2 regions of the Streptosporangium vulgare genome follow, and region 2 is predicted to be linked to the other one. Evidence: riboswitches for the same ligand, from Rfam matches in the RefSeq annotation. Region 2 holds a riboswitch; the other holds the start of a gene.
What was found. A riboswitch is a leader RNA that binds a small molecule or an ion and turns the genes downstream of it on or off. The one in region 2 is predicted to bind glycine.

Region 1 (14,381 bases), on a different contig from region 2:
TGCGGGTGGCCGAGCTCGCCCTGGCCGCCGGTCTGCCCGAAGGGGTGTTCCAGGTGCTGCCCGGCGCCGGAGAGGTGGCGGGCGCCCGGCTGGTCGAGCACCCCGGCGTGGCGAAGATCGTGTTCACCGGCTCCACCGAGGTCGGCAAGGAGATCGCCGCCACCTGCGCCGGGCAGGTCAAGCGCCTCACCCTGGAGCTGGGCGGCAAGAGCGCCAACGTGGTCTTCGCCGACGCCGACCTGGAGAGGGCCGCGGCGACCGCGCCGTACGCGGTGTTCGACAACGCGGGCCAGGACTGCTGCGCGCGCTCCCGGATCCTGGTCGAGCGCTCGGTCCACGACGAGTTCCTCGCGCGGTTCGGGGAGGCGGTGCTGGGCGTCAGGGTCGGCGACCCCCGCGACGAGGCCACCGAGATGGGCCCGCTGATCAGCGCCGAGCACCGGGAGCGGGTCGCCTCCTTCGTCACCGAGCCGCCCCACCTGCGGGGCACGTGCCCGTCGGGGCCGGGGTTCTGGTTCCCGCCGACGGTCCTGACGCCCGGGTCGGCGGACGACCGGGCGTTCACCGAGGAGATCTTCGGCCCCGTGGTCTCGGTCGTGCCGTTCGACGACGAGGCGGACGCCGTGCGCGTCGCCAACGACACCCCGTACGGCCTGAGCGGGTCCATCTGGACCCGCGACGTCGGCCGGGCGCTCCGGGTGGCGAGGGCGGTCGAGGCGGGCAACCTCAGCGTCAACTCGCATTCGAGCGTCCGCTACTGGACCCCGTTCGGCGGTTTCAAGCAGTCGGGACTCGGCCGCGAGCTGGGCCCCGACGCCCTGTCAGCGTTCACCGAGATCAAGAACGTCTTCATTTCCGAGGAGTAGTAGCGATGCTGCGTTTGCAGGACCGGGTCGCCGTCATCACCGGCGCCGGAAGCGGGATCGGCCTGGCCACCGCGCGCCGGTTCGCCGAGGAGGGCGCCCGCGTCGTGTGCGTGGACCTGGACGAGACGACCGGTTCGACGGCCGCGGAAGAGGTCGGCGGGCTGTTCGTGCGGGCCGACGTGACCAGCGAGGACGACGTCGCCCGCGCGTTCCGGACCGCGTTCGACACCTACGGCAGCGTGGACATCGCGTTCAACAACGCGGGCATCTCGCCGCCGGACGACGACTCGATCCTGGAGACCGGCATCGACGCCTGGCGCCGGGTCCAGGAGGTGAACCTCACCTCCGTCTACCTGTGCTGCAAGCACGCCATCCCGTACATGCGGCGGCAGGGCAAGGGGTCGATCATCAACACCGCGTCGTTCGTGGCCGTGATGGGGTCGGCGACCAGCCAGATCTCCTACACCGCGTCCAAGGGCGGGGTGCTGGCCATGTCCCGCGAGCTGGGCGTGCAGTTCGCCCGCGAGGGCATCCGGGTGAACGCCCTGTGCCCGGGGCCGGTGAACACGCCGCTGCTGCAGGAACTGTTCGCCAAGGACCCCGAGCGGGCGCAGCGCCGCCTGGTGCACATCCCGGTGGGCCGCTTCGCCGAGGCGTCCGAGATCGCCGCCGCGGTGGCGTTCCTCGCCTCGGACGACGCCAGCTTCATCACCGGCTCGGAGTTCCTGGTGGACGGCGGCATCTCCGGCGCGTACGTCACCCCGTTCTGAGCGTCCGCCGCCGGCGTCCCGGCACGCGGGTGCCGTACGCCACCCATGACGACGTCCGTCACCGGCGTCCGGCGTGTCCGCGCCGTACGCCACCCGCTCTGACGCGCGTCACCGGCGTCCCGGCGCGCATCCCCCATGACGGCGCCCGTCACCGGCGTCCCGGCACGCATGTGCCGCACGCCCCCGTGACGGCGTCCGTCACCGGTGTCCGGGGACGCCGGTGCTGCCTCGCGGGGTGAGCCTCGCCGTCTCGGTCTGGACGCCGGTGACGTGCTCGCCGGCGATCAGCGCCAGCAGGCTCCGCGCGGCCTGCGCCCCGTCGTGGGGGATGTCCCGGCCGAGGGCGGTCAGGGCCGGTCGCACCACCTGGGAGAGGGGCGAGTCGTCCCAGGCCACGAGGGACAGGTCCGCGGGCACCTCCAGCCGCATCTCCTGCGCGACCGAGAGCCCGGCGACGGCCATGATGTCGTTGTCGTAGACGATCGCCGTCGGCCGGTTCGCGGCGCTGACCAGCCGCCGGGTGGCCCGCGCGCCCTCCTCGCCGGTGTAGTCCGTGTGCACGATGGAGTGGCCGGTGAGGCCGAGCCCGTCGCACGCGGCGGTGAAGGCCCGGTCGCGCAGGACGGTGTGCACCAGCGCGGGCAGCCCGGCGACCCTGGCGATCCGGCGGTGGCCGAGCGCGGCGAGGTACTCCACCGTCTCCCGCATCGCCGCGCCGTCGTCGGACCAGACGGGGGCGAGCGAGCCGGTCTCCGACGGGTGGCCGATCACCACGGCCGGCAGGCCCAGGTTCTCGATCTCGGGGACGCGCGGGTCGTCGAAGTGCAGGTCGACCAGGATGACGCCGTCGACGCGGCCCTCCCCCCACCACCTGCGGTAGACCTCCGTCTCCTGCGCGTGCCCGGTCACCACCTGAAGGAGCAGGGCGTAGGAGCGGGCCGACAGCTCGCTCTCGATGCCGCTGATCAGCTCCATGAAGAACGGTTCCATCCCCAGGACCCGCGCCGGGCGGCACACGGTCAGGCCGACGGCGCGGGCCCGTGCCCCGTTGAGCGCGCGCGCGGCGCTGTTGGGCTGCCAGCCGATCTCTCTCGCGATGGCCTTGATGGTGTTCCTTCTCGCCTCCGACACGCCCGGACGGTCGTTCAGCGCGTAGGAGACCGCGACCTTGGACACCCCCGCGCGACGAGCGATGTCGGCGATCGTCGGTCGCTTCACGAGACCTCCACCTGAACCGGTTATCCGACGCTTCCCCGCTGCGCACTTTACTATGTTCGGTCCGCCCCCCGGCGGTCTCCATGACGGCCGGCCGACCGCCGTGAGCAGCGGTCACGGCCGGACATACGCGCCCGCGACGAGACCTGGCGCGGCGACTCCGGGAGGGGTGACTCCGCAGGTGGCGCCTTCGCCGCCTCCTCGGCGGCCGGTTCACTTAACCACTTAACTCTCGCCACGTGCCGCGCCGCCACCCGCGCCCCGGCGGCCCCCGGCGGCACGCCGGTCCGCCCCGGCCGGTAACGTGCGGGAGAGCACCGGGACGGGCACGACGAGCACGATGGGCACACGGCGCCAGGACCTCGGTGGAAGCACGGCGAAACAGGAGATCATGTCCCGTCCCGTCATCGGCATCACCTGTTACGTCGAGCCCGCGCGCTTCACCGTCTGGGAGGCCACGACCGCGCTCCTGCCCTACGACTACGTCGACCACGTGGCCCGCGCGGGCGGGCAGCCGGTGATCCTGCCCCCGGCGGGCGACCCCGCGTCGCTGGCGGGGCGCCTGGACGGGCTCATCCTGGCCGGTGGCGGGGACGTCGGCCCGGAGCGGTACGGGCAGGAGCCGCACGAGCGGACCGGCTACGTCCGGCCGTTCCGCGACGACGCGGAGCTGGGGCTGGTCCGGGCGGCGCTGGAGCGTGGCCTGCCCTTCCTGGGCGTCTGCCGGGGCATGCAGGTCCTGAACGTCTCGCTGGGCGGCACCCTGCACCAGCACCTGCCCGACGTGGTCGGCCACCCGGGGCACGCCCCGGCCCCCGGCCACTACGGCAGGATGCCGGTGTGGCTCGCCCCCGGCAGCCGGACCGCGAAGATCTTCGGGGCCGAGACCGTGGACGTGGCCCACTACCACCACCAGGCCCTCGACCGGCCGGCCGCGGGCCTGACCGTGACCGCCCACGCCGAGGACGGCACGATCGAGGCCGTGGAGGTGGACGACCACCCCTTCGCCGTCGCCGTCCAGTGGCACCCCGAGACCGACGACGAGTCGGCCCTGTTCGAGGCGCTGGTCCGGCACGCCACCCCCTGACCGGCGACCCGCACGGCGGACGAGACCGTATGCCCGCCGCTCACTCCCGGGAGAGGATCAGCGCCAGCGGGAGCCGCTGCACCAGCAGGGCGGGAACGGTCGAGGCCAGCGCCGCGAGTGTGACGGCCACCGCCGCCGCGACCACCGCTCCCCCTGTCACCGCGCCCGGCAGGCCGCCCGCCAGCGCGAACGCGGCCGTCACCCCGGCCAGGGCCCCGGCGAGGGCGCCGAGCAGGCCGATACCGATCCCCTCCAGGACGATCAGCCAGGCGAGCGAGCCCCCCGACCAGCCCGAGGCCCGCAGCGCGGCCAGCTCGGTGTCGCGCTCTCGCGCCCCCAGGTAGAGCACGTCGGCCACGGCCAGCGCGGCCAGGGCGAACATCACCGCGATGGCGGCGTAGTCGGCCGGGCGGGCCTGGACCACGATGGCGTCACCGAGCAGCGAGCCCACGACCCTGCCACGGAAGCCGTAGGTGACGCCGAGCAGCACCGTCAGCCCGAAGACCGCGACCGCGACCGTCGTCGCGCCCAGCAGGGTCCGGCCCGGAGACCGGGTGAGCCCGCTCACCGCGAGTCCGGCCACCCCGCGCGGTGAACGGGCCCTGCGCGGCAGTCGCACGACGGGCCGTACCGCCTCGGCGGGCGGCACCCGCGAAGCCCGCCAGGCCGGGAGCAGGCCCGCCAGCAGCGCCAGCGTCACCGCCGCCGGGACCGCCAGCCACACCCGCTGGCCCGGCGGCGGCGCCCCCGACCAGGAGGCGACCGGCCAGGAGAGCGCGACCGACAGGAGACCCGCGAGCAGGCCGATGGCACCCACCTCGCAGAGCACGGTCCCGAACAACCTCGGCCGTGACCAGCCCAGGCAGGCCAGCACGCCGAGTTCGACTCTCCTGGCCCGTACGGCCGCCGCCGCGCCGTTGACCACGAACAGCCCGCAGACGGCCAGGACCAGAACGAACAGCACGAGTGACTTGCGGTCGACGGCGTTGAGGATCCGGTAGGCGACGTTCTTGTTCACCCAGTCCTCCTCGATGGTCAGCGCGGGGCGCCCGTAGGCTCCTGCGGGCAGGCCCACCGTCACCGGCGACGGTGACGAGCCGACCGTGATGTCCACCTCCAGGCCGGTGACCGCCACGATGTCCCTGGCCACCTGGCTGATCCGCTCCCGGCTGACCGGGTCGGGCCCGGTGACGCCGGCGACCCGCACCCGGACGACGCTCAGCGGCGCCGGCGCCGTGGGCTGCCCGTCGGTCCTGTCCGCGATCTTTTTGAGCCAGGGCAGGCTGGTGAGCAGCAGGGGCGGTGTCTGGAGATATCCGGCGACGTTGTCGTTGGGCAGCAGGGACCGGCCGCCGAGGAGCGCCGCGGTCCGGCCGTCACCGGGCCGGGCGACCGGCGGGTTGTAGGTCTCCATCGGGAGCCGGGTCAGCTCACCGAGGCCGGGCAGCCTCGCCGGGTCGAACCTGCCGACGACCCGGGTCTTGAGGTCACCGGTGTGGCGCCTGGAGATCGCCCTGCGCTCCAGCCTGCGGAACTGGGTGTCGGACGCCCCGACCGTCGCGCCCGCGAAGTCCTCTGTCACGCTCGTCACCCCCGAGAACCACGGGTCCTTCCAGACGCCGGACCCGTTGCGCACGGGGAGCGCGTCGAGCCCGCGCTCCCCTCGCCGCCGGTACTCGACGGGCCCGGACGCCCAGTACCTCGTCAACGGCACGTAGTGCCCGTCCGACAGGTCCGACCAGCGGTCGAGCATCGTCTCGTAGGCCTGCCCGGCGTCGACGGCGAGCCGCCTGACCTCCTCGCCCCGGTGCGCGGCGAGATAGGGCAGGAGCCGCTCGGCCGGCACGCCCCGGACGACCTTCTCGGCCGCCTCGGCGGGCAGTCGCCGGATCACGATCTCGTCCCGCTGATCCTCGTAGGGGGTGGACGCCGCGATCAACGGGATCTCGTTGGGGTCGTCCTTGACCGTCTCCGCCCGCAGGTAGTGTCCCTCGACCAGCGCTCCTTCCAAGCCGGCCAGCCGCCCTTCGGCCTCCGGGTCGACGGCGGCGAGCAGGAACGGGAACTCCTGGTAGATCGGCACGCCCGCCTGACCGGGCTTCAGATCCCCCCAGAGGTATTCGTCATTCGCCCCCTGCGCGGTCCGGGTGGACCAGTAGCCGCGGTCGGGCAGCGTCCGCTCGGAGGGGAAGGGGCTGGTCTCCGCCGGGTCCTGCGTCCAGCCGAGCGAGGTCGCCAGCCGGACCCGCCGGCCGCCGGGGAGCTCCTCCTCGGCCCCTTCGACGAACTCGCCCCCGAGCTTGATCCCAGCGAAGTCGACCTTGACGGGGCGGCGGGTGACGTACTCGTACCGGGGTTGCAGGAACGGGATGCGGGTGAGGCCGCGGTCGGTGACGCGAGTGCGCTCCACGCGCAGCATCGTGCGGTCGCCCTCGTGCAGCAGGCCCGTCACGTCGATCCTGACGCTCACCGGTTGCACCACGTAGCCGATCATGCCGATCGGGGCGGCGACCTCGACGCCGTTGATCCGCTCGATCCGTTCGTACTGGTCGAAGGTGATGCCGCCGAAGATGCCCGACAGGTAGTTGGCGCGGACCAGCCCCCGCGACCGCTCGACGGCGGTGGCCGAGTTCTTCGGACGGACCAGGATGTCGTACTGCGCGCGGAAGTTCTCCCTGACCGTGCCGACGATCTCCAGTCGCTGGGTCTCCGCGGTGCCGGTCAGCACGGTGAAGCCCGTCGCCGCGATCACGATGCCGAGCAGCAGCACCAGCGCACGGCCGATTCGGTGCCGCAGCTGGGACAGCACGAGGCGGATCATCCAAGGCGCCCGATCCGGTCGAGCACGCCCTCGGCGGGCGTCACCCGGTCGTCGCCGACGATCCTGCCGTCCCGCATCCGCACCACCCGGTCGCAGGCCGCCGCCACCTCGGGATTGTGCGTGGCGACCAGCATGGTCATGCCGTACTCCTCCCGGACCGACAGCAGCAGATCGACGATCTCCTGGCCGGTGACGCTGTCGAGGTTGCCGGTCGGCTCGTCCGCGAGGAGCAGGGGCGGGTGGGCGATCAGCGCGCGGGCGATCGCCACCCGCTGCAACTGCCCGCCGGAGAGCTCGCCGGGCAGCGCCCGCTCCCGGCCGGCCAGCCCGACCGCGGCGAGCAGTTCCCTGGCGCGGGCTCGGCGGTCGAAGGCCACCCGGCGCGGAAGCACCGGGACGAGCACGTTGTCCAGCAGGCTCAGCGCCGGGAGCAGATGGAAGCGCTGGAAGACGAAGCCCACCGCGCGCCGGTGCCGGTCCAGCCCCCGGCGGCCGAGATCGTCGACGCGCCTCCCGCCGACGTGGATCTCACCCTGGTCGGGGAGATCCATCACGCCGACGAGATGGAGCAGCGTGGACTTTCCCGCCCCCGAGGGCCCCATGAACGCGACCGCCTGACCGGCCTTGATGTCCAGGTCGACCTCGTCGAGTGCCCGTGTGGGGCCGTGGACGCGGCTGACGCCCCGCACGCTGACTTCTACGCTCATGGCAGATACATTGTCACAATGTATGAAGATTCGGGAAGCACCTATCTTGTGACAATGTAGGAATCATGCCACTCAGCCATGCCGTGCTCACCCTGCTGGCCGACGGCCCCAGCCACGGCTACGAACTCAAGGCGCGTTTCGAATCGACGGTCGGTCCCCAGTGGGGCGGCCTCAACATCGGGCACCTGTACCAGATCCTGGACCGGCTGGTCAGGGACGGTCACGTCACCCGCAGCCACGTCACCCAGAACGACCGCCCGGACAAGACGCTCTACCGGCTGACCGAGACGGGCGCCGCCGAGCTCCGGGAGTGGGCGGCCGCCCCGTGGGTCCGCTCGTCGGGGTTCCGGGACGAGTTGTTCCTCAAGCTGCTCGCGGCCACCCGGCTGGGCACCGACGCCCTCGGCGCGTTCGTGTCCGCGCAGCGCCAGGCCTACCTGTCGGACCTGGCCGCGCTGACGCGGCTGCGCCGCGAGCAGGACGACCCCCTGGTGTCCCTGCTCGTCGACGCGGCCATCGCGCACACCAGGGCCGACCTGCAGATCGTCGACGGCGCCGAGGAGCGTCTGGCCGCGACGGCCTCGGGCGGCGCGGCCGTGGACACCGCGGGGATCGATGACCCCGGATGGGCCGAGGAGTCCGTACGGGCCGAGGACGCCGGGTGAACCGGGGACACCGTACGGACCGAGAAGGCTGTACGAACCGAGGACGCGCAGGCGGGGGACGGCATCGCCGATGAGAACAGGGGATTTCGCTCGGCCGGTGCGGGCGGTTAGGCTGGCCGCTGACACCGATGAATCCCGTGCGGGAGAGCGTCCTGACACCCAGGCCAGGACCCCTGAAGGAGCAAGCCCTCCCCGCGAACCTCTCAAGGCAAAGGACCGTGCGGGTAGGTGCCCTCTGGAAAGCAGGTCCCACGACCTCGCCGAAGGTGAAAATCCGGTAAAACCCGGATGAAACTCTCAGGCACCCACGACAGAGGGGGAGGATGCTCTCATCTGTCCCTTGTCTGAGGTGCGCACATGTCCCGACCTACGCCGCTGCGCGGCGTGCACGAGTCCCTCGGCGCGACGCTGACCGACTTCGCGGGCTGGCTGATGCCGCTCCGCTACGGCAGCGAGTCGGCCGAGCACAACGCGGTCCGCCAGGCGGCCGGCCTGTTCGACCTCTCCCACATGGGCGAGATCTTCGTGACCGGGCCGCAGGCCGCCGAGGCCCTCGACCACGCCCTGGTCGGCCACCTCTCCGCGCTGGAGCCCGGCCGCGCCCGCTACACGATGATCGTCGACGCCGAGGGCGGCGTGCTGGACGACCTCATCGTCTACCGGCTCGCCCCCGCCGAGTTCATGGTCGTCGCCAACGCCTCCAACTACCCGCGGGTGGCCGCCGAGCTCACCGGCCGCGCCAAGGGCTTCGACGCCGTGGTGGACGACCGCTCCGAGCAGTACGCGCTGGTCGCGATCCAGGGCCCGCGCTCCGCGGAGATCCTGGGCGCGCTCACCGACGCCGACCTCGACGGGCTCAGGTACTACGCCGGCCTGCCCGCCGTCGTCGCGGGCCGCGAGGCTCTCATCGCCCGTACGGGCTACACCGGCGAGGACGGCTTCGAGCTGTTCGTCTCCGCCGAGGACGCGGAGCCGGTCTGGGCCGCCCTCACCGAGGCGGGCGCGCCGCACGGCCTGATCCCCGCGGGCCTGTCCGCGCGCGACACCCTCCGGCTGGAGGCCGGGATGCCGCTGTACGGCAACGAGCTGTCGGCCGGGCTCACCCCGTTCGACGCCGGGCTGGGCCGTGTGGTGAGGTTTGACAAGCCGGGCGACTTCGTCGGCCGGGCCGCCCTCGAATCACGCAAGGACGTCCCGCCGTCGCGCCGCCTGGTCGGTCTGATCGCGACCGGCCGCAGGGTGCCCCGGCACGGGTATCCGGTGGTGGTCGCCGGTGACGGCACGGTCGTCGGCGAGGTCACCAGCGGGGCCCCCTCCCAGACACTGGGCAGGCCCATCGCGATGGCCTACGTGGACAACGGCCTGTCGTCAGGACTGGCCGTGGACATCAGGGGCAGCCACGAGCCGGTCGAGGTGGTCGCACTGCCTTTCTACAGGAGGAAAAAATGAGCAGCATTCCCGAGGACCTGCACTACACCAAGGAACACGAGTGGATCTCCGGCATCGATGACGGCCTCACCCTCACCGTCGGCATCACCGCCTACGCGGCCGAGGCGCTGGGCGACGTGGTCTACGTGCAGGTGCCCGAGGTCGGCTCGACCGTCGCCTCCGGTGACGCGGTCGGCGAGGTCGAGTCGACCAAGTCGGTGAGCGACATCTTCGCGCCGGTCTCCGGCGAGATCGTCGAGGTCAACCAGGCCGTCGTGGACGACCCCTCGCTGGTCAACAGCGACTCCTACGGCGACGGTTGGCTGTTCCGCGTACGTCTTGAGGGCTCCGCCGACGACCTGCTGTCGCCGGAGGAGTACGCCGCGCTCACCTCGGGTGAGTCCTAAGCCTCTCCCCCCTCGCGTCACGGCCACGCGCGTCCGGAGGACGCGCGTGGCCGTCCACGCTGGAAGGATTCAGATGACGATCAGTGTCTTCGATCTCTTCAAGATCGGAATCGGCCCGTCCAGCTCGCACACCGGCGGCCCGATGGCCGCCGCCCACAAGTTCGCCCGCGGCCTCCACCAGGACGGGCTCCTGGAGAAGACCGCCCGGGTGAGCGCCATCTTGTACGGCTCGCTGGGCCTGACCGGCAAGGGCCACGGCAGTGACAAGGCCGTGCTGCTCGGCCTGTCGGGTGAGAAGCCCGAGCTGGTCGACGTCGACACGGTCGACGAGCGGCTCGCCGCCATGCGCGAGTCCGGCACCCTCTCCCTGTACGGCTCCCGCGAGATCCCCTTCGTCATCGGCGAGGACCTCGTCTTCGAGCGCAAGGTCTCGCTCCCCGGCCACCCCAACGGCATGCGCTTCACCGCGCTGTCCGAGTCCGGCGAGACGATCCGCGAGAAGGTCTACTACTCGGTGGGCGGCGGCTTCGTCGTCGACGAGAACGCCACCGGCGCCGACCGGATCAAACCCGACGACACCGTCCTGCCGTACCCCTTCACCACGGCCGCCGAGCTGCTCGCCCAGTGCGCGGAGACCGGGCTGTCGATCTCCGGGCTGATGCTGGAGAACGAGCGGGCGTTCGGCCGCACCGAGGCCGAGATCCGCGACCAGTTGCTCGTCCTGTGGCGGGTCATGAGCGAGTGCGTGCAACGCGGCATCGGCAAGGAGGGCGTGCTGCCCGGCGGCCTGAAGGTCCGCCGCCGCGCCCACCAGCTCCACCGGCAGCTGCGGAGCGAGCCGGCGGAGAAGGACTCGCTGCAGACGATGGACTGGGTCTCGCTGTTCGCCCTCGCGGTCAACGAGGAGAACGCCGCCGGAGGCCGCATCGTCACCGCGCCCACCAACGGCGCCGCGGGCATCATCCCGGCCGTGCTCACCTACTACGACCGCTTCACGAAGGACCCCGACGACGAGGGCGTGATCCGCTTCCTGCTGACCGCGGGGGCGATCGGCGTGCTCTTCAAGGAGAACGCCTCCATCTCCGGCGCCGAGGTCGGCTGCCAGGGCGAGGTCGGCTCGGCCTGCTCGATGGCCGCCGCCGGGCTCACCGAGGTGATGGGCGGGACCCCCGAGCAGGTCGAGAACGCCGCCGAGATCGGCATCGAGCACAACCTGGGGCTGACCTGCGACCCGATCGGCGGCCTGGTGCAGATCCCGTGCATCGAGCGCAACGCGGTCGCCTCGATCAAGGCCATCGCCGCCGCCAGGATCGCGATGCGCGGCGACGGCCGCCACTTCGTCTCGCTGGACAAGGCCATCAAGACGATGCGCGACACCGGCCGCGACATGCTCGACAAGTACAAGGAGACCAGCCGGGGAGGGCTCGCGGTCAACGTCATCGAGTGCTGAGCGGGCCCGGGTTCCCGGTCGGCGCGTGGGAGCGCGCGGGAGGAGGGTCGCGGATCCCTGGGAACATACAACTCGATCACCAACAAATTTCGCATCACATGCAAGACCCTCTGATCCCACGCCTATGCTGGGTGGCCATGTGCGCGGGACTCGGGAGGTCGCGGTGGTAACGGGAACGCACCCGGCAAGCCGTTCCCGTCGCTCCCAGCGCCCCGCGAAACCCTCCCGCCCCCTGCGGGCGCTCCGCTTCCTCGGGTCGCACTGGCTCTTCGTCACCGCCCTGCTGGCGGGCGGCGGCCTGCGGGTCCTCGCCATGCTCGGCTACCGGCCCGCCCTGTGGTTCTGGGCCGACTCCTTCGTCTACCTGAACGCCGGGCTCGACCCCCGCCCCCTGGAGTCCCGCCCGGCGGGCTACGCGCTGTTCCTGTGGATCCTCAAGCCGCTGTCCAGCGTCCCCGCGGTGGTCGCGGTGCAGCACCTGCTCGGGCTGGCCGTGGCCGTCTGCGTCTACCTGCTGCTGCGCAGGCTGGGCGGGCTGCCCGGGTGGGGCGCGACGCTCGCCACGCTGCCGGTGCTGCTGGACGCCTACCAGCTCCAGCTCGAACACCTCGTCATGGCGGACCTGCTCTTCCAGTTCCTGGCGGTGCTGGCGGTCACGCTGCTGCTGTGGCGGCGCCGCCCCGCGGTGTGGGTCGCGGCGCTGGCCGGAGCGCTGCTGGCCGCGGCGACCGTCACCCGCACGATCGGGCTGCCGCTGATCGCCGTGGCGCTGGTCTCCATGCTGATCCGCCGGGCCGGGTGGCGGGCGGTCGTCGCCGCGACGCTGGCCGCCGCGATCGGCCTGGGCTCGTACGCGGCCTGGTTTCGGGCCGAGCACGGCAGCTTCGGACTGACCAGGGGGAACGCCTTCCTCTGGGCGCGGACGATGACCTTCGCCGACTGCGACAGGATCCACCCGGCCGGTCCCGAGGCGGCCCTGTGCCCCGTCGAACCGCTCGGACAGCGCGCGGCGCCGCCGACCTACATCTGGGACGGCGACTCGCCGCTGAACAAGGTCAAGGGCAGCTGGGCGGAGCGCGACGCGCTCGCGGGCGCCTTCGCCACCCAGGCCATCATGGCCCAGCCGTTCGACTTCCTGCGGGCGGGCCTGGACGACGCGGCCCACATCTTCGACTGGACGCGGCGCGTCTACCCGGCCCCCGGGCCGCAGAGCACCTACGTCTTCCCCGACACCGTGCGCCCCTTCTCCCCGGGGGCAGCCTCGCAGGGCAAGACCGCCGAGCAGCTGACCGTGGCCTACCAGGGCTCGTCGGGGGCGCCGGTGATCGCCGAGCCGTACGCGGGCTGGCTGCGCGGCTACCAGGAGTACGGCTTCGTGCGGGGCCCGTACCTCGCGGTGATCCTGCTGGTCGGCCTGGTCGGCGTGCTGATGCGACTGCGGCGGCTCGGCGGCGCGGTGCTGCTGCCCTGGGCTGCGGGGACGATGCTGCTGATCCTGCCGCCCTTCATCGCGGCCTTCGACCACCGCTACGTCATCCCCGCCCTCCCGCTGGTCTGCCTCGCCGCCGGACTGGCCTTCGGGGTGAGGCGCGAGGAGAACGCCCCCGAGCCGGCGGCCGGGGAACCGGACGAGGATCCGCCGTACGAGGGACCCGGCGACGAGGACCCGTCCCACGACACGACGACCGAGCGTCCGGTGTACGCGAGCCCCGTCGGGGAGACGGGGTACGGGTCCTACGACGGGCAGGGACACCGGGGTACCGCGTACGGAAGCACCGGGTACGGAGACGCCGCGTACGGGGACACGGCGGAGCGGCCTGTGTACGGCGCGACAGGCGAACGTCCGGCGCGCGGCGTCACCGGAGAGCGGCCCGCGCACGGAGGAGCGGCCGAGCGGTCCGCGTACGGCGCGACAGGCGAGGGGCCCGCGTACGGAGGGACGGGTGAGCGGCCGGTGTTCGGGGGGACGGGTGACCAGCCGGTGTTCGGCAGGTCAGCGGCGGCGGACGTGCAGGCGAACCACCACGCCGAGTTCTACCTCCCCGAGCGCCCGTCGGACCTTCCCCACCGCGTCCCTGTTCAGCCTGGCCACGAGCTTCCCGACGTCGGCCGCGGGCGCGCAGGCCACCCCGATGCGCAACCGCTCGTGCCGTATGTACCTGACGCGGACACGGGTGAGCCCTTCGACTTCTTTAAGAGCAACCCCGAGCATGGCGGTCCCCGTCCCGGTCCGCCTGCCCCACCGCCCCCATCCCAGGGCGTGTAGCAGCCACCGCACCGCCAGGAGGGCCAGCGCCACCAGCAGCAGCGCGACCAGCCAGCCCAGCCACGGATGCGCGGCCAGCCACCCGGGGAACCCCTTGCGCACGAGCCTGGCTCCGGGCGACTGGCCGGGGAGGTCACCGCGTCCTCGCAGGAAGGCGTAGAGCCCCGCGCACGCCAGCACCGTCCCGGTGACGGCCAGGCCGATCCGGTTGCCCAGGTAGGGCCTCATCACGCCTTCTTCCTGCGCAGCCGCACGACGACGTCACCCGCGCACATCGCGCCCAGCCCGGACAGGCGGTCGCCCACCGCGGCGCCCACCCGGCGCAGCACGGGCCCGGTCCGCTCGGCGTCGGTGAACACGGTGACCTCGACGATCCGCGACGTGAGCCGGACCCGGGCCCCGTTCACCTCGTCCACCGCCTCGGCGGCCTCCCGCAGCGTGCGGCGAAGCCCGGACCTGGTGATGCCGATCACCATGTGCGGGTCTCCCGACTCCAGCGGCACCAGCCGGGTCCGTCCCGGCAGCGCGGCGAGCGCGAGCATCACCAGGCCCGCCGCCATGGCGAGCGTCGACGCGGCGAACGTGGCCGGATCCGACCAGTTCCACGCGCCGACGCCGTTGACGAGCCGCCGGTAGGGCATCCGCGCGACCGGCGACTCCATGAGCAGGCCCACCGTCACCGAGGCCGAGACCACCAGC
Region 2 (14,381 bases):
CCGGTGGCCGACGTGGCCATGGACACCGAGAGCTACCGCGCCTACGCCACCGGCTTCGGGCTCGGCGCGGACGAGATGGCGTGGTTCGTCGCGCAGTACGGCGGCGACCCGGCCGACCCCCGGCTGGCCCCGGCCCGGCTGGCCGACAAGTCCGGCCTGGCCCCGGCGACGGTGATCGTCGCCGAGTGCGACCCCCTCTGCGACGAGGGCGAGGCGTACGCCGCCCAGCTCGCCGCGGCCGGGGTGCCGGTCGAGGTCAGGAGGTACGAGGGGGCCATCCACGGCTTCTTCGGCCTGCCGGGCTTCTTCGACCAGGCGACAGAGGCGCGCGAGTACGCCGCGGCCCGTCTCGCGGAGGCCTTCCGGTAGACGGGTCCCTCCGATAGTCCGATAGGCGGGTCCCCTTCGGTGAGCGGAGCCCGCTCACGGGACGGTATCCGTGCCGCGGAGTCCGTCCGGGACGCCGCCCGGACCGGTACGGCGTGACCACCCGGCGGCACCCCGTCGGAAGCGCCCGTGCGGCGACGTCCGCGCGGAAGTGCCCGTGGCGGGAACGCCCGTGCGGAGGCGCCCGTGCGGAGGCGCCCGGTCAGAAGCGCCCGTGCAGGGCGGCCAGGCCGGGCTCGAAGACCTGGTGGACGACGAACTCCATCACCTTCGCCGCGTCGTCGGTCTCGAAGGTGGCCGACCACTCGACGAACGCCCGCCCGCTGTCGGTGACGGGGGCGACCCGGTAGAGCGCCCGGTAGTCACGGACCGGCAGCGGGCTCTCCAGGATCTCGTACGTCGCCGAGCGCGCGTCGTCGTCGAGGGTGAGCAGCCGCTCCCTGAAGGCCCCGGCAGGGCTCTCCAGCCTGCGTACCGCACCAGGCCGGGAGTCCCCGCCGTCCTCGACCTCGCAGCCGGTGATCCCCGGCAGCCACTCGGCCACGTTGCCGAAATCACGCAGGTACTCCCACACCTCGTCGGCGGAGGCGTTGATCACCGTGCTGGCGTACGCGGACATCGGTCACCCTTCGTGATGAGTCGTCGCCGACGGTAATGCCCGCGCGTGCCACGGGGTAATCAGGATCACCGGGTGATCGGGTCAGAAGCTCCTGGGCAGCCCGAGCACCTGGGTGGCCAGGTAGTTGAGCAGGAGTTCCTCGGTGACCGGGGCGACCTTGCCGATGCGGGCGCCGGTGAGCAGGTGGGCCACCGGGTACTCCAGGGAGTAGGCCATGCCGCCGTGCGTCTGGAAGGCGTGGTCCGCGGCCTCCCACGCGGCCTGCGAGGCGGACAGCTTGGCGATGTTGGCCTCGGTGGCGCAGGGCAGCTGCCTGTCGAACAGCCAGGCGGCCTTGTAGAGCATCAGCCTGGCCAGCTCGATCTTCGCCTTGACCTGGGCGAGGGGGAAGGCGATGGCCTGGTTGGCGCCGATCGGGCGGCCGAACACCTCGCGCTCCTTGGCGTACCGCACGGCCACCCGCAGCGCCACCTCGGCGCCGCCGAGCGCGGAGGCGGCGAGCAGGACGCGCTCGGGGTTGAGGATGTCCCACAGCACCAGCGCGCCCTGGTCGACCTCGCCGACCACGTTCCTCTCCGGGACCCGGAGGTCGTCGATGAAGACCATGTTGGACGGGGTGGTGTTGGCGCCCAGCTTCGGGATCGGCTGGAAGGACAGCTGCCCGGCGGCGACCGCCTCGGGGACGTTCACCAGGAAGACGGTGAGGCCGTTGGAGCGGGGCTTGGCCTCGGCGGCCGGGATGGTCCGGGTGACCAGGAGCATCCAGGTGGCGCGCTGCACGCCGGTGATCCAGATCTTCTGGCCCTTGACGACGAACTCCGCGCCGTCGCGGCGGGCGAAGGTGGAGATGCCCAGGGCGTTGGACCCGGCGTCGGGCTCGGTCAGCGCGAAGCAGGTCTCCAGCTCGCCGGTGGCCAGCTTGGGCAGCAGCTCGTCGCGCTGCCACGGGCTGCCGTGCCTGGACAGGGTCATCGCGCCGAAGCCGGGGGTGAGCACGTAGGTGAACGCCGAGCCGCCGGCCGAGCCCGAGGCCGACAGGGTCTCGGTGGCCACGGCCAGCTCCAGCAGGCCCTGCCCGCCTCCGCCGTACTCCTCGGGTACGGCCAGGCCGAGCCAGCCGCCCTTGGCCAGGTCCTGCCAGACCTCCTCGGGCCAGCGTTTCTCGCTCTCGCACCGCTGCCAGTAGTCCAGGTCGTAGCGGGCGCAGATGTCGCCGATGCCGCGTTGCACGGTGAGGGCGCTCTCGGGGAGGGTGAAGTCCACGATGATCAACTCCATTCTGGCTGCGGGCGCAATCGTAGAACGTAGTTCGGTATCTCGTGGCGTCCGGCCACCGTCCCGTGGGATCAGGCCCGCGACGGGCACGTGACCGGCATACGGCGGGGCGTGCGAACGGGCACGCGCCCGGGCATGCGGCGGGGCACGCGCCCGGGCACGCCGCGGGCGCGCGCCCGAACACGCGGCGGGCATGCCCACGACGGCGTTCACCCACCCCGGCCGCCGGTCCGCGGGTCAGGACTCCTCGGCGGACTCCAGCCGCGGCCTGCGCGCGTGGTAGACGAAGGCCGGTGGCACGTTGCCCCACACCGTCCGGCCGGGGACGACCTCCTCGAAGGTGTCGATCAGGCGCCTCCTGAAGCGCCGCGCGGGAGGAAGGCGCTTGGCGAAGCTGTAGGCGAAGGTGGTGAAGGCCGTGTGCGGGCCCATGATCCCGGTGACCGCGCCCAGCAGGCGGGCCTGTGTCTCCTCGGAGAACGCGGCCCAGGGGAGCCCGCTCACGATCGCGTCGGCCTGGGGCAGGCCGCGCTCCCGGAGCAGCTGGGGCAGCCGTGCCGCGTCGTCGACCACGACGTCCACTCCCGGATTCCTGGCGGCGAGGAACTCGGCCAGTTTCGGGTTGATCTCGACGGCGAGGTGGTGCCCCCGGCCGCCCAGCCGGCGCTGGATCTCCGCGGTGAACGCGCCCGTGCCGGGGCCGAGCTCGACGATCACGGGATCGCCCCGGTGCGGGATCGGCGAGGCCACCGCCTCGGCGAGCCGCCGCGAACTCGGCGCCACCGCTCCAACGGTGCCCGGCGAGCGGATCCACTGCCCCAGGAAGAGCGTGGTGTCATTGGTCATGGTTTGAAGGGTAGAGGGTGCGGGAGGGCGGGCCGTACGCCATTTGGCCGATCTTTGCGGCCTCAGGGAGGAGGGATCCTCCCCTCCCCGAGGATGACCGGGGAGGATGACCGGGCCCTGAGGATGACGGGGGCCTGAGGATGACCCGGGCCGGTGCGGGCCGGGCGCGGCCGGCCCGCGCCTCCTCTCGCGCCCGCCCGTACGCGAGGCGGGACCGCGGGTCGGCCGCGCCCGCATCCACCCGGCCGCATCCGACGCAGTAGTGTCACCATCAGGTACGGGGAGGGGGATCAGCCGGTGAATCCGGAAGCATCGGGGGCCGAGGACCGGATCTGGACGGTCCCCAACGCGTTGAGCCTGGCCAGGCTCCTGGGAGTGCCGGTTTTCCTGTGGCTGGTGCTGGGCCCGAAGGCGGACGGCTGGGCCGTCGCCCTGCTGATGCTGGCCGGGTTCTCCGACTGGCTCGACGGCAAGATCGCCCGCGCCTGGAACCAGACCAGCAGGCTCGGCCGCCTGCTCGACCCGCTGGCCGACCGCCTCTACATCCTGGCCACCCTGTTCGGCCTCGCCATGCGCGAGATCATCCCCTGGTGGCTGGCGCTGGCCATCCCGCTGCGCGACGTGATGCTGCTGGGCATCCCGCTCGTCCTGCGCCGCCTCGGGTACGGTCCCGCGCTGCCCGTGCACTTCCTCGGCAAGGCCGCCACGGCCAACCTGCTCTACGCCTTCCCACTGCTCTTCCTGGCCCACCACCCCTCCTGGTACGCCGAGGCGGCGGGGATCGTCGGCTGGTCCCTGGCGATCTGGGGCACAGGCCTGTACTGGTGGTCCGGAGTGCTGTATTGGGTACAGGTGCGTCAGCTGACAAGCGAGGCCAAACGCCTTAAGAGGTGATCTGTGAAGGCCGTCGTCATGGCGGGCGGGGAGGGGACACGGCTCCGGCCGATGACCGCGAACCAGCCCAAACCTCTCCTACCCGTGATCAATCGGCCGATCATGGAGCATGTGCTTCGCCTGCTCAAACGGCACGGCTTCACCGAGACGGTGGTCACCGTGCAGTTCCTGGCCGCCCTGGTCCGCAACTACTTCGGCGACGGCGACGAGCTCGGCATGAGCCTGTACTACGCCACCGAGGACACGCCGCTCGGCACCGCGGGCAGCGTGAAGAACGCCGCCGACCGGCTCCGTGACGACCGCTTCCTGGTCATCTCCGGCGACGCGCTGACCGACATCGACCTGACCGACATGATCCGCTTCCACCGCGAGAACGGCGCGATGGTCACGATCGGGCTCAAGCGCGTCCCCAACCCGCTGGAGTTCGGCATCGTGATCGTCGACGACCAGGGCAGGGTGGAGCGCTTCCTGGAGAAGCCGACCTGGGGCCAGGTCTTCTCCGACACCGCCAACACCGGCATCTACGTGATGGAGCCCGAGGTCCTCGACGAGATCGCGGCCGGGGGGTCCGTCGACTGGTCGGGCGACGTGTTCCCCAGGCTGCTGGAGCGCGGCGCCCCGCTGTACGGCTACGTGGCCGACGGCTACTGGGAGGACGTCGGCACCCACGAGAGCTACCTCAAGGCCCAGGCCGACGTCCTGTCCGGCCGGGTCAAGGTCGACATCGACGCCTTCGAGGTCTCGCCGGGCGTCTGGGTCGCCGAGGGGGCCTCGGTCGACGCCGACGCCGTCCTCAAGGGGCCCCTGTACGTCGGCGACTACGCCAAGGTCGAGGCGGGCGCCGAGCTGCGCGAGTACACCGTGCTGGGCAGCAACGCGGTGGTCAGGGAGGGGGCCTTCCTGCACCGCGCGGTCGTCCACGACAACGTCTACGTCGGCCCCAGCGCCCACCTGCGCGGCTGCGTGATCGGCAAGAACACCGACCTGATGACCGCCGCCAGGGTCGAGGAGGGCGCCGTCGTCGGCGACGAGTGCATCATCGAGGCCGAGGCGTACATCTCCTCCGGCGTCAAGATCTACCCGTTCAAGACCATCGAGGCCGGGGCGGTGATCAACAACAGCGTCATCTGGGAGCCGCGCGCCCAGCGCAACCTGTTCGGCCCCCGGGGGGTCTCGGGACTGGTCAACGTGGAGATCACCCCCGAGCTGTGCGTACGGCTGGCCAGCGCCTACGCCACCACCCTGAAGAAGGGCGCCTCGGTGATCACCTCCCGCGACTCCTCCCGCGCCGCGCGGGCGCTGAAGCGGGCCGTGATCAGCGCCCTGAACGCCAGCGCGATCAACGTGCTCGACCTGGAGGCGTCCCCGCTCCCGGTGGCCCGCTTCCACACCGCCAGGGAGAACGCCGTCGGCGGCATCGCGCTGCGCACCACCCCCGGTGATCCGCAGAGCGTCGACATCGTCTTCATGGACGAGCACGGCGCGGACCTGTCGCCGGCGGCCCAGCGCAAGCTGGACCGGGTCTTCTCCCGGCAGGAGTTCCGCCGCGCCTTCCCCGGGGAGATCGCCGAGCTGAGCTTCCCCGCCAGGGCGGTGGAGGACTACACGCACGAGCTGCTGCGCCTGGTCGACATCAGCGGGGTGCGCGACGCCGACATGAAGGTCGTGGTCGACTGCGCGGGAGGCACCTCCTCGCTGGTGCTGCCCAGCCTGCTGGGCCGGGTGGGGGTGGACGTGCTGACCGTCAACAACCGGCTGGACGACGCCTCGCCCACCGAGACCCTCGCCGAGCGCCGCCGTGACCTGCAACGCCTCTCGGAGCTCGTCAGCTCCTCCAGGGCGGCCTTCGGGGTGCGCTTCGACCCGGTGGGGGAGCGGGTCGCGCTGGTGGACGAGAAGGGCCAGCTGATCAGCGAGGAGCGCGCCCTGCTGGTGGTGCTCGACCTGGTCGCCGCCGAGCGGCGCGGCGGCAGGGTGGCGCTGCCGGTCACCACCACCCGGGTGGCCGAGCAGGTCTGCAGGTTCCACGGCGTCCAGGCCGAGTGGACCTCCACCGCGATCGACGCGCTCACCGCCGCCGCCAGGGGGCCAGAGATGATCTTCGCCGCCGACGGGCGCGGCGGTTTCATCGTGCCCGAGTTCGGGCCCACGGTGGACGGCCTGGCGGTGTTCCTGCGCCTGCTGGGCCTGGTCGCCAGGACCCGGCTCTCGCTCAGCCAGATCGACGCCAGGATCCCCGAGGCCAAGCTGCTGCGCCGGACCGTGCCGACCCCGTGGGCGGCCAAGGGCGCGGTGATGCGCTCGGTCATCGAGGCCGCCGAGCACTACCGCATCGACACCACCGACGGGGTGCGGGTCGTCGCAGAGGACGGCAGCTGGACCCTGGTGCTGCCCGACCCGACGGAGGCGGTCACCCATCTGTGGGCCGAGGGGTTCGACGTCGACTCCGCGCAGACCCTGATCGAGCACTGGGCGCGGGTGGTCGAGGAGGCAGCGGGTGGCTGACGGGACCCGGCCCCGGCCGGTGCGCCGCAGGCGCGGGGCGGGCATGGGGCGGGGGTTCCCCGCCGGGCCGGAGGCAGGGCCGGAAGCCGGGGAAGCCGGGCGGGAAAGGGCTCGGACGGGGGTCCCGGGCCGAGCGGTTGCCACAAACACAGCGCGGCGCCATGGACCGGAGACAGTGCCCCACTGTAACTTTGTCACCGACCGTACCCGCGGTTCAGCGTCAACCTTGACCTTCGCCCCTCATCACTGTAGGTTGCGGCATTCGCAGTCCGAGAAAACACTTGAGAAGCGAAGAAGCGAGGCGCGCATCACTGAGCACCGTTGCCGCGTCTTCGCGGTAGGAGGCCGAGCCGATCGATGCCGAGCGTCTACTGCACGCAGTGCGGTCATGCCAATCCTGAGGATGCCCGTTTCTGTTCACGATGCGGGTCGCCGCTTACCAAAGCCGAGACCCCCGGAGACAGCACATCGACGATTTCTCTCTCCGGGATCGAGGCCTACGAGGCGGAGACAGGTGAGACGCTTCTCGCCGAACGGCAGGCCGTCGAGCAGTTGCCCCCGGGCACCGCGCTGCTGGTCGCGATGCGCGGTCCCAACGCCGGCAGCCGGTTCCTGCTCGACAGCGACCTCACCACCGTGGGCCGCCACCCCGAGAGCGACATCTTCCTCGACGACATCACGGTCTCGCGGCGCCACGTCGAGTTCTACCGGCGCGGCGGCGGGGTCTTCACCGTCCGCGACGTCGGCAGCCTGAACGGCACGTACGTGAACCGTGAGCGGATCGAGGAGGTCCCGCTGTACGGCGGGGACGAGGTGCAGATCGGCAAGTTCCGCCTCGTCTTCCTCACCCGCGGCGCCGCTGGAGGATGATGAGCTCGCAGGCCGCTCGTGCGCACATGAGCATCGGGGAGGTGCTCGCTCTCCTGCAGGGCGAGTTCCCCGATGTCAGCATCTCCAAGATTCGTTTCCTGGAGGGCGAGGGGCTGATCGAGCCGGAGCGCAGTCCCTCCGGTTACCGCAAGTTCACCTACGCCGACGTCGAGCGGCTGCGTTACATCCTCAGCGAGCAGCGTGACCGCTACCTGCCGCTGCGCGTCATCAAGGATCATCTGGAGGCGGCCGACCGCGAGGAGCGTCCGGCCGCCCGGCCGCGCGCCGTCCCCGACGACGCGCCCCCGGAGGTCCGGCTCACCCGCGAGGAGCTGCTCGCCGCCGCCGAGCTCGACGAGGAGACCCTCGCCGAGCTGGAGGACTACGGCCTGCTCGCCGCGGTGGCCCGCTACTACGACGCCGAGGCGCTGGCCGTGGCCCGCAGCGTAGGGGCCCTCGCCGCCTTCGGCCTGCGGGCCCGCCATCTGCGGGCCGTCAAGGCCGCCGCCGAGCGCGAGGCGGGGCTGGTCGAGCAGGCCGTCGCCCCGCTCCTGCGCCGCCGTGGCCCCGGCGCCATCGACCAGGCCGACGAGACGGCCAGGGAGATCTCCGGCCTGCTGCTGGAATTGCACGCCTCTCTGCTGCGTTCCGGCGTTCGTGGGGCCCTGGGCCGGTGAGAACCTGACCAGGCACTCGTACCCCCACGAGTGTTACGTTGAACAAACCGGTCGGAATCCAGCGAAGACGGAGCAGCCCGTGTTGCAGATGGAGGTCGTGGGCGTTCGAGTTGAGATGCCCTCCAACCAGCCGATCGTCTTGCTGAAAGAGACGCATGGGGAGCGTTACCTACCTATCTGGATCGGCATGACGGAGGCCACGGCGATCGCCATGGCCCAGGCCGAGGAGCCACCGCCTCGGCCGCTCACCCATGACCTGTTCCGCGACGTGCTCGAAGGGCTCGGGGTCCGGCTGAGCACGGTCAACATCGTCGCCCTGCGCGACGGCATCTTCTTCGCGGATCTCGTGTTCTCCAACGGGGTCGAGGTGAGCGCGCGTCCCTCGGACTCGATCGCCTTGGCACTTCGCACCGGCGCACGTATCTTCGCGAGTGAGGACGTGGTCCGGGAGGCGGGGGTGATCATCCCCGACGACCAGGAGGACGAGGTGGAGAAGTTCAGGGAGTTCCTTGACACGATCACACCCGAGGACTTCGGCCGCGCGGGGTAGGAATTTCGGTGCATTTACGCTTCACGACGCGCCGGGTGGGGTCGTTGACTGGACTTGGCCCCAGTCCTACGGTGCAAGTGAAACCCGCGGCCGTGCGTAAACCCCCAGATCAGGCCGTGGGATGAGAGAAAGCCGGAGGTCCGCGTGGCGGTCAGCAGCGGCGAGGGTAGAAACGCCGATCAGGATGACCCGGAACGGCGCCAGTCGGCACGTCAGCGCGCGGGTGAAGAGGGTCTGCTGTTCGACGGGCAACCGGTGAAGGTGCCCGCCGACATCGGCTACCGCGGTCCCACGGCCTGTTCCGCGGCCGGCATCACCTACCGGCAACTCGACTACTGGGCGCGCACCGGCCTGGTCGAGCCCACCGTGCGAGCCGCCCACGGCTCCGGCTCCCAGCGGCTGTACGGCTTTCGCGACATCCTGGTCCTCAAGGTCGTCAAGCGGCTCCTCGACACCGGCGTCTCCCTCCAGCAGATCCGCATCGCCGTGCAGCACCTGCGCGACCGGGGCGTCAACGACCTGGCCGGGATCACCCTGATGAGCGACGGGGTGAGCGTCTACGAGTGCACCTCGCCCGACGAGGTCATCGACCTGCTCCAGGGCGGTCAGGGAGTCTTCGGCATAGCGCTGGGACGGGTGTGGCAGGAGGTGGAGGGCTCCCTCGCGGATCTACCGGGCGAACGTGCGGAGTCGAGCGACGGCCCTTTAGGAGATCATCAGGCCGATGAGCTGGCCCGCCGTCGCAGAGCACGACGAACCGGGTAAACTCGGACTTGCCACTGACCCTGTGCGGGAGAGACCCCGACCGCGATCGGGGCGCCGAAGGAGCAACCTCCCCGGAATCTCTCAGGCACCCGGTACCGCACGGACGAGGCAACTCTGGAAAGCAGGCGCGCCCGCCAGGCGCGACTCACCGACGGTGCAAGCCGCCCGACACGGGGCAGGTGAAGCTCTCAGGTCACGACCCCGCACGACGGTCGTGATGACAGAGGGGGAGACCAGGCATACGCCCGCGCCCAGCGCCGGTCTCCACCCCGTCCCGGGAGGCTTCACCATGACCGACCTGTCATCGCTCAGCGAACTCGGCTCCCCTCCGTTCGCGACCCGCCACATAGGGCCGGACGACGCCGGCCAGACCCGCATGCTGGAGGCGGTCGGATTCGCCTCCGTCGCCGACCTGGTCGCGGTGGCCGTACCCGAGGCGATCCGCTCCTCGGAGCGGCTGAGCCTGCCCCCGGCGGCCGGGGAGTCCGAGACCCTCGCCGAGCTGCGGGTCCTCGCCGGGCGCAACACCGTGCTCACCTCGATGATCGGCCTCGGCTACCACGACACGATCACCCCGGGCGTCATCCGCCGCAACCTCCTGGAGAACCCGGGCTGGTACACCGCGTACACGCCCTACCAGCCGGAGATCTCCCAGGGCCGGTTGGAGGCCCTGATCAACTTCCAGACCGTCGTCTCCGACCTGACCGCCCTCGACGTGGCCGGGGCCTCCCTGCTGGACGAGGCCACCGCCGCCGCCGAGGCGATGACCCTCGCCCGCCGCGCGGGCCGCGGCCCCTCGAAGGTGTTCGTGGTGGACGCCGACGCGCTGCCGCAGACCAAGGCGGTGCTGCGCACCCGCGCCGAGCCGCTCGGCATCGAGCTGGTCGAGAGCGACTTCACCGAGGAGCTTCCCGAGTGCTTCGGGGTGCTCGTGCAGTATCCCGGTGCCAGCGGCAGGGTCCGCGACTTCCGCGCCATCGCCGACGCCGCCCACGCGCGCGGCGCCCAGGTGGTCGCCGCCGCCGACCTGCTGGCCCTCACCCTCCTGGCCGCGCCCGGCGAGCTCGGCGCCGACATCGCGGTCGGCTCCTCGCAGCGCTTCGGCGTCCCCCTCGGCTTCGGCGGCCCGCACGCCGCCTACATGGCGGTCCGCGACGGCCTCCAGCGCCAGCTGCCGGGCCGCCTGGTGGGCGTCTCCCAGGACGCCGACCGGCGCCCCGCGTACCGGCTCGCGCTCCAGACCCGCGAGCAGCACATCCGCCGCGAGAAGGCCACCAGCAACATCTGCACCGCGCAGGTGCTGCTCGCCGTGATCGCCGGCATGTACGCCGTCTACCACGGCCCCGAGGGCCTGCGCAGGATCGGCCGGCGCACCCACCGGTACGCCGTCGTGCTCGCCGAGGGCCTGCGCCAGGGCGGCGTCGAGGTCGTGCACGACACCTTCTTCGACACCGTGCTCGCCAGGGTGCCCGGCCGGGCCGCGAAGGTCGTCGCCGCGGCCCGCGACAACGGGGTGAACCTGCGCCTGGTCGACGCCGACCACGTGGGCGTCACCTGCGACGAGAGGACCGAGCTCCTCCACCTGGAGCAGGTCCTGGCCGCCTTCGAGGTCAGCGGCGCCGTGCTCGCCGACCTCGACGCCGCCGCGCACGACGCGCTGCCCGCCGCGCTGGCCCGGGTCAGCGACTACCTGACCCACCCGGTCTTCCACAGCCACCGCTCCGAGACGGCGATGCTGCGCTACCTGCGCAGGCTCCAGGACAAGGACATCGCGCTCGACCGGTCGATGATCCCGCTGGGCTCCTGCACCATGAAGCTCAACGCGACCACCGAGATGGAGCCGATCACCTGGCCGGAGTTCGCCGGGCTGCACCCCTACGCGCCCGAGGACCAGGCCGCGGGCTACATCGAGCTGATCGGGGAGCTGGAGCGCTGGCTGGCCGAGGTGACCGGCTACGACGCCGTGTCGCTCCAGCCGAACGCCGGCTCCCAGGGCGAGTTCGCCGGGCTCCTGGCGATCCGCGCCTACCACACCGCGCGCGGCGAGTCGGGCCGCGACGTCTGCCTGATCCCCTCGTCCGCCCACGGCACCAACGCCGCGAGCGCCGTGATGGCGGGCATGCGCGTGGCCGTGGTCGCCTGTGACGACCAGGGCAACGTGGACGTCGACGACCTCGTCGCGAAGATCGAGAAGCACCGCGAGCAGCTTGCCGCGATCATGGTGACCTACCCGTCCACGCACGGCGTGTACGAGGAGACGATCGTCCGGATCTGCGAGCTGGTGCACGAGGCCGGCGGGCAGGTCTACGTCGACGGCGCCAATCTCAACGCGCTGGTCGGCCTGGCCAGGCCGGGGGAGTTCGGGGCGGACGTCTCCCACCTGAACCTGCACAAGACCTTCTGCATCCCGCACGGCGGCGGCGGCCCCGGCGTCGGCCCGGTCGCGGTCCGCGCCCACCTGGCCGACTACCTGCCCGGCCACCCGCTGCGCGAGGGTACCGCGGTCGGCCCGGTCTCGGCCGCGCCGTACGGCTCCGCGGGCATCCTGCCCATCTCCTGGGCCTACATCCGGATGATGGGCGCCGACGGCCTGAAGGCGGCCACCGAGCAGGCCATCCTGTCGGCCAACTACCTGGCCCGCAGGCTCAGCCCCCACTACCCGGTCCTCTACACCGGCCGCGGCGGCCTCGTCGCCCACGAGTGCATCGTGGACCTGCGCCAGATCACCAAGGAGACCGGGGTGACGGTCGACGACGTGGCCAAGCGCCTCATCGACTACGGCTTCCACGCCCCGACCATGTCCTTCCCGGTGGCCGGCACGCTGATGATCGAGCCGACCGAGAGCGAGGACCTGGCCGAGCTCGACCGGTTCTGCGAGGCGATGATCGCGATCCGCGAGGAGATCGCGAAGGTCGCCTCCGGGGCGTACGACAGGACCGACAACCCGCTGCGCAACGCCCCGCACACGGCCGACAGCCTCGTCGCCGACGAGTGGGGCCACCCCTACGGCCGGACCGAGGCGGCCTACCCGCTGCCGTCGGTGCGCGAGGGCAAGTACTGGTCGCCGGTCCGCCGCATCGACCAGGCCTACGGCGACCGCAACCTGGTCTGCTCCTGCCCTCCCCTGGAGGCGTACGAGGACTGATCGCCGAGGGGAGCGGGAAGCCCGCGCGAACCGCGATATTCGCGGGGAATGCGACAGGACGGAGGGCGCCCCGAGTCGTTAGGCTCGGGGCGTCTCCGTATCCGGAAGGATCCTGCATGCCTGAGGTGGACACCCGTCCCTTGGACACCGCGCGAAGACTGGCCGAGTCGGGGGACCTCGACGGCGCCGCCGCGATCTTCGCCGAGCTGGTCGCCGATCCCGGCGAGCCCGACCGGGCCCAGGCGGCGGTGGGGCTCGCGGTGGTACTGGAGGAGAGCGGGGACGTGGCGGGCTCGCGCGCGGCCGCGCGCACCGCGCTGGCGACCGGGCACCCGGAGTTCGCCGCCCAGGCCGCCTGCCTGCTCGCGGGAAGCTTCGAGCGGGAGGGCCTGGCCGACCAGGCCCGCGCCGCCTGGCAGGCCGCGCTGGGCGTGGGCCACCCCGACTACGTCCCGCTGGCGCACATGGCCCTCGCCAGGCTCGCCACGGGCGAGCAGGAGGCCGAGCGGTCGCTGCGTGACGCGCTGGCCACCGGCGACCCGGAGATCGCTCCTCGTGCCGCCCAGCGGCTGGCGGAGGTGTTCCTGGAGGAGGGGGAGCCGGGGGAGGCCGCCCAGGTGCTCCTGGAGGCGCTCGCGGTGCCCGACGCGGCCGAGGTGCCGAGGCTGCGGGTGATGCTCGGCATCGCCCATCTGGAGCTGGCGTGCGCGGAGTTCTCCGGTGCGATCGAGGAGGGCGGCGACGTCGAGACCGGCGCGCTGGCGATCGAGCTCCTGGCCCGCACGCTCCCGCTCAGGGGACGTGACGAGGACGCCGAGCGCGTGTGGCGCTACGGCCTGGACAGCGCCGACGAGGATCTCGCCGGTGAGGTCCGCCTCCGCCTCGACCGGGACCTCTGACCTGCCTCTGGCCTCTGGGGCGCGGCGCGCGCCGGTCCCGCGCGCGGGCGTCGTGGTGCTCGTCGTGCCCGTGGGAGACGTCACACGGGCACCGGGTGGTTGTGGGGTGTCCGTGGGGCCTCTGTGGGCACCGGCACCCGGGCACCGGCCGTCCGGCCTCCCGCGAAGCCGCGGGGCTTCCCGGAGGGTGTCAGTCGCGCTCCCGCCAGCGGCTCAGGGCGTGGGCGAAGTTGATCGCCACGATCCCGCCCCAGGCCAGCAGCAGCCCGGCGGTGCCCGCGTTCTGCGCCGCGATGGCGGTCAGCGGGATCCCGATGCCCATCGAGCCGAGGGCGATCGGGATCGAGCCGTTCGAGCTCTTGCGTGACTTGGCCATCGGCGCCCCGGCGGCGTGCATCTCGGCGCGCACCCGGTGGGCGATGGTCGCGTCGAGACGTGACACGAACGACTCGATGAGGGCGGTCTCGTACTCGGGGCCGAGGTCGCGGCGGGCCTCGACGGTGGCGCGCATGTCCTGGCGGATATCTTGGTAGTCCTGCACGCCTCGATTGTTCCTTCCGGCCGGTCGCCGGGCATCAGCCGATAGGAGGAGATCCGTGTCCACCTCCGACTCCACCCCCCTCACCGGGGCGTCCACGCCGGGGCTCCGGCTCGCGGCCCGCGCGGTCGCGCCCATGGAGATCGCGACCCCGCACGGCCCGGCGCTGGTGGAGGTCGACGAGGTGGCCGGCCCGCGCTTCCTGCTGGTGCTCACCCACGGCTCGGCCGGGGGAGTGGACGCCCCGGACCTGCTCGCCGTACGGGACGCCGCGACGGCGGTCGGCGGGACGGTCGCGCGGGTGCTCCAGCCGTTCCGGATGCGCGGGGCCCGCGCGCCGGGGTCGGCGGTCAAGCAGGACGAGGCGTGGGAGACGCTGGTGGCCGACCTGCGCGGGCGCTACCCGGGGCT

Region 1: linked by a shared signal. The riboswitch ahead of gcvT (glycine cleavage system aminomethyltransferase GcvT) and the one ahead of gcvP (aminomethyl-transferring glycine dehydrogenase) in region 2 are both predicted to bind glycine.

The regions. Positions count from the first base shown of each region.
Region 1 covers NZ_JBHMBS010000003.1:565,675-580,055, reverse strand. Annotated here, with positions in the region: gene ACFFRH_RS09275 (aldehyde dehydrogenase family protein) at 1-866, shown strand, start outside; gene ACFFRH_RS09270 (3-oxoacyl-ACP reductase) at 872-1,636, shown strand; gene ACFFRH_RS09265 (LacI family DNA-binding transcriptional regulator) at 1,835-2,854, opposite strand; gene ACFFRH_RS09260 (gamma-glutamyl-gamma-aminobutyrate hydrolase family protein) at 3,243-3,938, shown strand; gene ACFFRH_RS09255 (FtsX-like permease family protein) at 3,979-6,747, opposite strand; gene ACFFRH_RS09250 (ABC transporter ATP-binding protein) at 6,756-7,466, opposite strand; gene ACFFRH_RS09245 (helix-turn-helix transcriptional regulator) at 7,532-8,131, shown strand; glycine riboswitch at 8,262-8,360, shown strand; glycine riboswitch at 8,361-8,455, shown strand; gene gcvT (glycine cleavage system aminomethyltransferase GcvT) at 8,489-9,580, shown strand; gene gcvH (glycine cleavage system protein GcvH) at 9,577-9,966, shown strand; gene ACFFRH_RS09230 (L-serine ammonia-lyase) at 10,040-11,416, shown strand; gene ACFFRH_RS09225 (hypothetical protein) at 11,580-13,682, shown strand; gene ACFFRH_RS09220 (DUF6286 domain-containing protein) at 13,910-14,381, opposite strand, start outside.
Region 2 covers NZ_JBHMBS010000014.1:174,571-188,951, reverse strand. Annotated here, with positions in the region: gene ACFFRH_RS27460 (alpha/beta hydrolase) at 1-369, shown strand, start outside; gene ACFFRH_RS27455 (SRPBCC family protein) at 590-1,006, opposite strand; gene ACFFRH_RS27450 (acyl-CoA dehydrogenase family protein) at 1,088-2,269, opposite strand; gene ACFFRH_RS27445 (class I SAM-dependent methyltransferase) at 2,519-3,127, opposite strand; gene clsA (cardiolipin synthase ClsA) at 3,425-4,021, shown strand; gene ACFFRH_RS27435 (sugar phosphate nucleotidyltransferase) at 4,025-6,526, shown strand; gene ACFFRH_RS27430 (double zinc ribbon and FHA domain-containing protein) at 6,884-7,396, shown strand; gene ftsR (transcriptional regulator FtsR) at 7,423-8,073, shown strand; gene ACFFRH_RS27420 (bifunctional nuclease family protein) at 8,153-8,623, shown strand; gene ACFFRH_RS27415 (MerR family transcriptional regulator) at 8,768-9,388, shown strand; glycine riboswitch at 9,404-9,496, shown strand; gene gcvP (aminomethyl-transferring glycine dehydrogenase) at 9,678-12,533, shown strand; gene ACFFRH_RS27405 (tetratricopeptide repeat protein) at 12,650-13,432, shown strand; gene ACFFRH_RS27400 (hypothetical protein) at 13,623-13,973, opposite strand; gene ACFFRH_RS27395 (alpha/beta hydrolase family protein) at 14,107-14,381, shown strand, end outside.